One region of the Priestia sp. HNGD-A6 genome, then DNA from elsewhere that is predicted to be linked to it. Evidence: riboswitches for the same ligand, from Rfam matches in the RefSeq annotation. Region 1 holds a riboswitch; the other holds the start of a gene.

What was found. Region 1 has a riboswitch for ZMP and ZTP ahead of SCI76_RS01935 (phosphoglycerate dehydrogenase). Riboswitches for the same ligand answer to the same signal wherever they lie in the genome.
Region 2: another riboswitch for ZMP and ZTP. It lies ahead of SCI76_RS09990 (APC family permease); the one in region 1 lies ahead of SCI76_RS01935 (phosphoglycerate dehydrogenase).

Annotation. Positions count from the first base shown of each region.
Region 1 covers NZ_CP138621.1:357,574-361,100, forward strand. Annotated here, with positions in the region: gene SCI76_RS01930 (hypothetical protein) at 142-594, opposite strand; gene SCI76_RS01935 (phosphoglycerate dehydrogenase) at 728-1,927, opposite strand; ZMP/ZTP riboswitch at 2,096-2,174, opposite strand; gene htpG (molecular chaperone HtpG) at 2,385-3,527, shown strand, end outside.
Region 2 covers NZ_CP138621.1:1,986,113-1,989,639, reverse strand. Annotated here, with positions in the region: gene SCI76_RS10005 (sodium:solute symporter) at 1-99, opposite strand, end outside; gene SCI76_RS10000 (DUF3311 domain-containing protein) at 99-302, opposite strand; gene SCI76_RS09995 (cupin domain-containing protein) at 658-1,257, opposite strand; ZMP/ZTP riboswitch at 1,644-1,722, shown strand; gene SCI76_RS09990 (APC family permease) at 1,779-3,374, shown strand.

The DNA of each region.
Region 1 (3,527 bases):
CGTTTTTACAAAAAATTCCCCCTTGGCCCTTTCCTTACTAATGCCCTCGTCGACTGCTGGCGTATAAACGGATTGTTTTTTGACCTTATATTCCGATTCTTTTTTAATCCGTCTACTACCCCTTCTTAAAGTAGTAATCACCTATTCTTTTTTAGTCATAAAATGAAGAATCCTTACCTTTTTTTCACAATACTCAATAATTTCATAACAGGTTGTGAGGATATCATGTCTAGACAGTTCTATTTCATCCAATACAAACTTTGAAAGCTGCTTTTGCAGAACCTCCAGCTTTTTGCTGTCTTCTTCATCGATCCACAGTCCTTCCGTAATACATACATCTGCTAGTTTGTTAATAGATTGGGCCGTCCAGTTTAAGCCGGCTGAAGAAACGGTTATTGTCAGTAAATCATTTTTTATAGCTAAAATAACCTGACACACATGGGTATAGGCATCAACTTTCTTTTGGATAAATGCTTTGCGAAGCTCTTGCTTGTATTGCTCTTTCGACATCGCTATAGCTACGACAGACGTAATGAATGTTCCTGCCAGCGCGATGAGTGACCCTATCAAAATCCCTATCATTTCTTCTGACAAAACGTTCACCTCTTTAAAGGTATTTCTATATGCTATGGGACTGAAGGAAATGATATGAGGATAAATACCATGTAAAAACAGCCCTAACTTAGAAAAGTTAGGGCTGAAACACTAAAATATGATGATAACCAAATTAGATAATACGACTTGTAATAATCCCTTCAATTTGACCAATTTTTTCTTCTAGCTCAGGCACAATCTCGTCACTTACTTGATTGTCAATATCGATCATTGTATACGCATATTCACCGCGGCTTCTGTTCACCATATCTGCGATGTTTAAATTGTAGTTTGAGAATACTTGCGTAAGCTGTCCTACCATATTCGGCACGTTGTGATGGAAAGCAGCTACGCGTTTTTTCCCAGTGTAAGGTAGAGATGCATTCGGGAAGTTCACTGAATTTTTAACGTTTCCTGTTTCTAAGAAATTTTTCACTTGACGTGCTGCCATTACCGCACAGTTTTCTTCTGATTCTTGAGTTGATGCCCCTAAATGAGGAATTGGCACAACATTTTTCATGTTCAAGACATTTTGATTTGGGAAATCTGTAATATATCGACCAACTTTTCCACTTTCAAGAGCAGCTTTCATATCTTCTTCGTTTACAAGCTCACCGCGTGAGAAGTTCAAAATATGAACATCAGGTTTCATGATGCTAAACGTTTCTTTATTGAAAACACCTTTTGTGTCGTCCGTTAATGGAACGTGAACCGTAATATAGTCAGATGCTGCAAATAGTTCTTCTAGAGACATTGCACGCTGTACGTTGCGAGACAAATTCCAAGCTGTATTAACAGAAATGAATGGATCAAAACCAATTACGTCCATATCTAAATCAAGCGCGTCGTTTGCTACAAGAGCACCAATTGCACCTAAACCAATAACGCCTAATGTTTTACCTTTGATTTCTTTTCCAACAAACTGTTTTTTACCTGCTTCAACTAACTTAGGAATTTGATCACCTTGGCCGTCTAATCCTTTTGTCCATTCAACTCCAGCAAATAAGTTACGAGAAGAAGCCATAATTGTAGTTAAAACCATTTCTTTTACTGCGTTTGCATTAGCTCCTGGCGTATTAAATACAACGATACCTTGCTCTGTGCAAGCGTCCACCGGTATATTATTAACCCCTGCTCCAGCTCGTGCAATAGCTTTTAAATTTTGGTCAAATGCCATGCTGTGCATGTTAAAGCTACGCACGACAATCGCATCTGGATTTTCGCTGTCGTTGTCAATTTGATAACCTTCTTGATTAAAAACATTTAGACCTTTTTGTGCAATGTTGTTTAATGTTTTGATTGTTTGTACTTTTTCTAATGTTAATGTGCTCATTTTGTACTCTCCTCTGATTATCATCGTAGTTTTACATGTTTTTACCTTTGGATAAAGGAACTTCATTTTTAATTTTTTTAAAAGTCTGGTTTTTTAGCCTACATGTCTGATAACTTCTATATCCTCTCCCCCTAAACAGAAAGAGGTAAGAGATATGTATTAATCCCTTACCTCTGCCCAGGCGAACGGCTACGTCACTATATGCTTCCTCACGGTTATCCGCGTTTCGCCAGTCACATATAGTCTTTGAAATTAAGTATATTCTAGCAAACTCTTTCAGAACGTTCAACCTTTTTTTAAAAGTTTGCTTTTTTCAGTCAAATTTTTAATCTCTTTAGTGAATCTCCTAATATATTGACAAATATCCTAATACATGTTAAATAAAAAGAGTGATTAGCACTCTATCCACTCAAGTGCTAATTATTTTATAAGCCCTATTTGGAAAGGAGAACTTCTTATGTCAAAAAAAGAATTCAAAGCCGAATCAAAGCGATTATTAGAGATGATGATTAATTCCATCTATTCTCAAAAAGAAGTATTTTTGAGAGAACTTCTATCAAATTCAAGCGATGCAATCGATAAAATTTATTACAAAGCCTTAACAGACGACTCCTTGCGTTTTAACAAAGAAAGCTATTACATAAAAGTAACACCAGATAAAACTAACCGTACCTTAACCATTACAGATACTGGGATTGGCATGACGCAAGAAGAGCTTGAAAGCAGCTTGGGCACAATTGCGCGAAGCGGTTCCCTTGCGTTTAAAAATGAAAATGAAACAAAGGACGGACACACGATTATTGGCCAATTCGGCGTTGGGTTTTACGCAGCGTTTATGGTGGCAGATGTCGTAACGGTGATTAGTAAAGCGTTAGGCAGCAATGAAGCCTATAAATGGGAATCTACTGGTGCTGATGGTTATACAATCGAACCTTGCGAAAAAGAAACGGTTGGAACTCAAATCATTTTAAAAATCAAAGAAAATACAGAAGATGAAACATATGATGAGTATCTAGAAGAGTATCGTTTAAAAGAGATCATTAAAAAGTATTCAGACTTTATCCGCTACCCAATTAAAATGGACATAACGGAAAAACGTCCTAAAGAAGGTTCTGATAACGAGCTAGAAGATTATACAGAAGAGCAAGTTATCAACAGTATGGTACCGATCTGGAAGAAAAATAAAAATGAATTGACTTCAGAAGACTATGAGCAATTTTATTCAGAAAAGCGCTACGGGTTTGATAAACCGCTCACTCACCTTCACATTAATGTGGATGGAACGATTCGCTACAATGCTATTTTATTTATTCCAGAAAATAGTCCGTTTGATTACTACTCAAAAGAATTTGAAAAAGGACTTGAACTGTATTCAAACGGCGTATTAATTATGAATAAATGCGCAGATCTTCTTCCAGACTACTTTAGCTTCGTGAAAGGTATGGTAGATTCTGAAGATTTATCTCTTAATATTTCGCGTGAAATCTTACAGCAAGATCGCCAGCTTCAGCTGATTGCCAAAAACATCGGCAAGAAAATCAAAAATGAGTTAAAAAGTTTGCTTAAAAACGAACGTGAAAAGTACGAGAAGTTTTATGAA
Region 2 (3,527 bases), 1.6 Mb from region 1:
GCTTCTAGATGATTTGTCACGTCCTGCTATAAAGCCAATGGCGATAACGACAAGAACAATTGCTGATGTGATTAAAAGTGCGGTTAAATTTCCTTGCATTATTCAATGTCCCCCCAAGATTTTTGTAAACGATAAATGATAAATGTACACACAGGCGTTAAGAAGACCCATAAAAATAACCATAAATGCAAAATAGGTAATCCAAAAATAATTGGATGAATGTTATTTACAAAAGGTAAAAAAGCGAATTGAGCAATAAACGGAATGATGAATAAAATAAATATTATGAATTTTCTGTTCAATTTTTACTCCTCCTCTAAAATTTATCTAACAATGTTCACTATGATAGCAAGTCTGACATAGTAAAGCAATAAGTTTTTTGAAAATTTCGTTATAAATTACGAAAATTTTTTTAGAAAAACAAAAAAAGGGTATGAGAAGAAGATATTTGAAATGATTAGGGAAGAAAAAGCAGGGGAGAACCTAAGCGCAGTTGCCTTTGAAACAAAAAAAGAACGGAAAAGAAGAAAGGTAGTTTTCTCGATGAGATAAAGTATATTGCTATTGCATTAAAGAAAAAGAATTTGTATGTTCAAATATAGATTTATGGAAGCTATAAAAACGAGCAAATAAAAAAACTAGACAATAAGTGCTTGTCTAGTTCCACCACTCTGTCAATGGTCCTTTGTCGCCATAAACAGGATCTGTTGTAGGAATAGGTACTTGTGCAATTTCATCAAATACGTGAGGGCGATCCGTTTGTTTTCCTGTTCGTAAGTTGTAATCCATGCCCTCTGGATAAGCTCCAACCACTTTAAAATCAGCAGTTGACTGCAGACGCATATGTCCTGTACCTGCAGGGAGTACGAGTACATCCCCAGCATGCACCACGATATTTTCTCCCATATGTCCACCTAGTTTTAAGCGTGCAGATCCGCTAATTACACCTAGTGCTTCATGAGAATTGCTGTGGTAATGGTGAAAATCATATATGCCGCCTACCCAGCTGTTTTTCCAGTTGTGAGAATTAAAAATGCTCTCTACTTTCTCTTTCTTACTAATAAATACGTGTTCATACAACAAAACTGGAAGACGAGGGTGATTTGGAATGGTTCCGTCGTCATCAAAATAAAGAACTTTTACATTTGCATAATTCATAAGCATCCCTCTAACAATCTTTTTTCGTAATTTTCCCTGTTTTTTGCTTGCGTAAACAGAGAAGTTTGCTCGAAGTACTTCATTCGTTGCGAAGTGCATGATATGTAGGTGTTAACGTTTTCCCAAAAGAAGTCTCCCACTTCAAGCGTAGCTAAGTGGTGGGCAGTTTACTTTAGTATCTTTTCTTCATATTGTATATAAGTAAAGGGGCTAGTGCAAGAATTCTATGGATATATAGATGTTAATTCGTATTTTGTAAATGAATAATATATATTAATATAATTTTTAGAAGTTGATATGCTCGTGAAGTAAAAGAATCAAATAATAAGCAAGGTTAGAGTTTTAGTTGTTTTTTGTAATTAGGAAGAGATTTTAAGAAGATTTATTCGGAATTTTACGAATAATTAATTACTTTTGTAAAAGTAATGTAAACATTTTTGTGTATTGAGTAATAGTAATGAATGTTATATACTGATAAAAAATATATTCCTATATGTGACTGGCGCAACATGGATGACCATGGGGGAGCATATAGCGTATAAGCCGCGCGCCTGGGCAAACACTTGAGAAAATTTCGCAAGTGTTTTTTTTATTTTCCTAGGGAAGAGGAGTAGATTTGGATGAGCAATATGCAAAGGAAGATGGGAACATTTGCTTTAACCATGACAGGCATAGGTTCGATTATCGGTTCAGGATGGCTGTTTGGAGCATGGAAAGCAGCTCAAATTGCAGGACCCGCGGCTATTTTTTCATGGGTTATTGGAATGGTAGTTATTTTGACCATTGCCCTATCGTACGCTGAACTGGGCGCGATGTTTCCGCAAGCAGGGGGGATGGTTAAATATCCTCAGTATTCACACGGATCATTTATTGGATTTTTGGCTGCTTGGGCTAACTGGATTTCAATCGCTTCAACGATAACAGTGGAGGCTATTGCATCTGTGCAATATATGAGTACTTGGCCGTGGAAATGGGCTCGCTGGACTCATGAATTAGTAGACAATGGCATTTTAACGTCCAAGGGGTTGGCAGTTGCGTCTCTGTTATTATTCATTTACTTTTTTGTGAACTATTGGACGGTAAATCTCTTTGCTAAAGCAAACTCATTTATTACGATTGTTAAATTAATTATTCCTGGTTTAACGGCAGGGGCTTTATTTTTTGCTGGTTTTCATAGCGGGAACTTTTCAAGTGAGCATGGGGTAGCACCTTACGGATGGGCGAGTGTTTTAACGGCAGTGGCAACATCAGGTATCGTGTTTGCATTTAATGGTTTTCAAAGTCCTGTAAATATGGCAGGAGAAGCAAAGTCACCTAATAAATCGATTCCGGTAGCTGTAATTGGTTCAATTTTTATTGCTGGAATTGTATACATTATATTACAAATTGTTTTTATCGGAGCAGTAAGTCCGTCATCAATTGCGGATGGATGGAATCATTTGAATTTTAATTCTCCTTTTGCTGATTTAGCGATTGCGCTTGGAATTAACTGGCTAACAATCGTGTTATACGCAGATGCATTTGTTTCTCCTTCCGGCACAGGTGCTACATATACGGCAACGACTTCTAGAATGTTATACGGGATGCAGCAAAATGGATATTTGCCAAAGATATTTGGTACTCTTCATCCACTTTACAATGTCCCGCGCCCAGCTATGTGGCTAAATTTAGCAGCCTGCTTTTTGTTTCTCTTTTTATTTAGAGGATGGGGTGTCTTAGCAGAAGTGATCTCAGTAGCGACGCTTATCTCCTATATTATGGGACCTGTAGCGCTTATAACATTAAGAAAAACGGCTTCACACTTTTACCGTCCATTTTATTTAAAAGGGGCATCAGTTATTGCGCCATGCGGCTTCGTTTTTGCTTCTTTGACGCTTTACTGGGCAAGGTGGCCACTTACAGGTGAAGTGATTTTTATTATGGCAATTGGCGTGCCAGTTTATTTTTATTACCAAGCGAAAAATAAATGGGTGGGCTTTAAAAAAGAATTTTTAACCGGGGCTTGGATGCTTATCTATTTAGCGTGCATGATTTTTATTTCCTACATAGGAAGCGAAAAATTCGGAGGCAAAAATATTTTACCTTTCGGATGGGATATGCTAGTGATTGCTTGCGTATCATTAGCCTTTTATTACTGGGGAATTAAAAGTGGCAAATCTAACCGATATATGAAAGAAGCTGAACAAATCAATCAAGAAAATTTTAAATCTAAATAAAAAACACGAGCCGGTGCTCGTGTTTTTATTTAGATGAATGGAGAATTTAGACTTAGTTTTTATCAAAATATTGTAAAAAACATAGATTTTAAGGTTTGAGGATTTACACAGAGGGAACCTTTATTTGGGATAAAGTTCTAAAAAAACAAAATA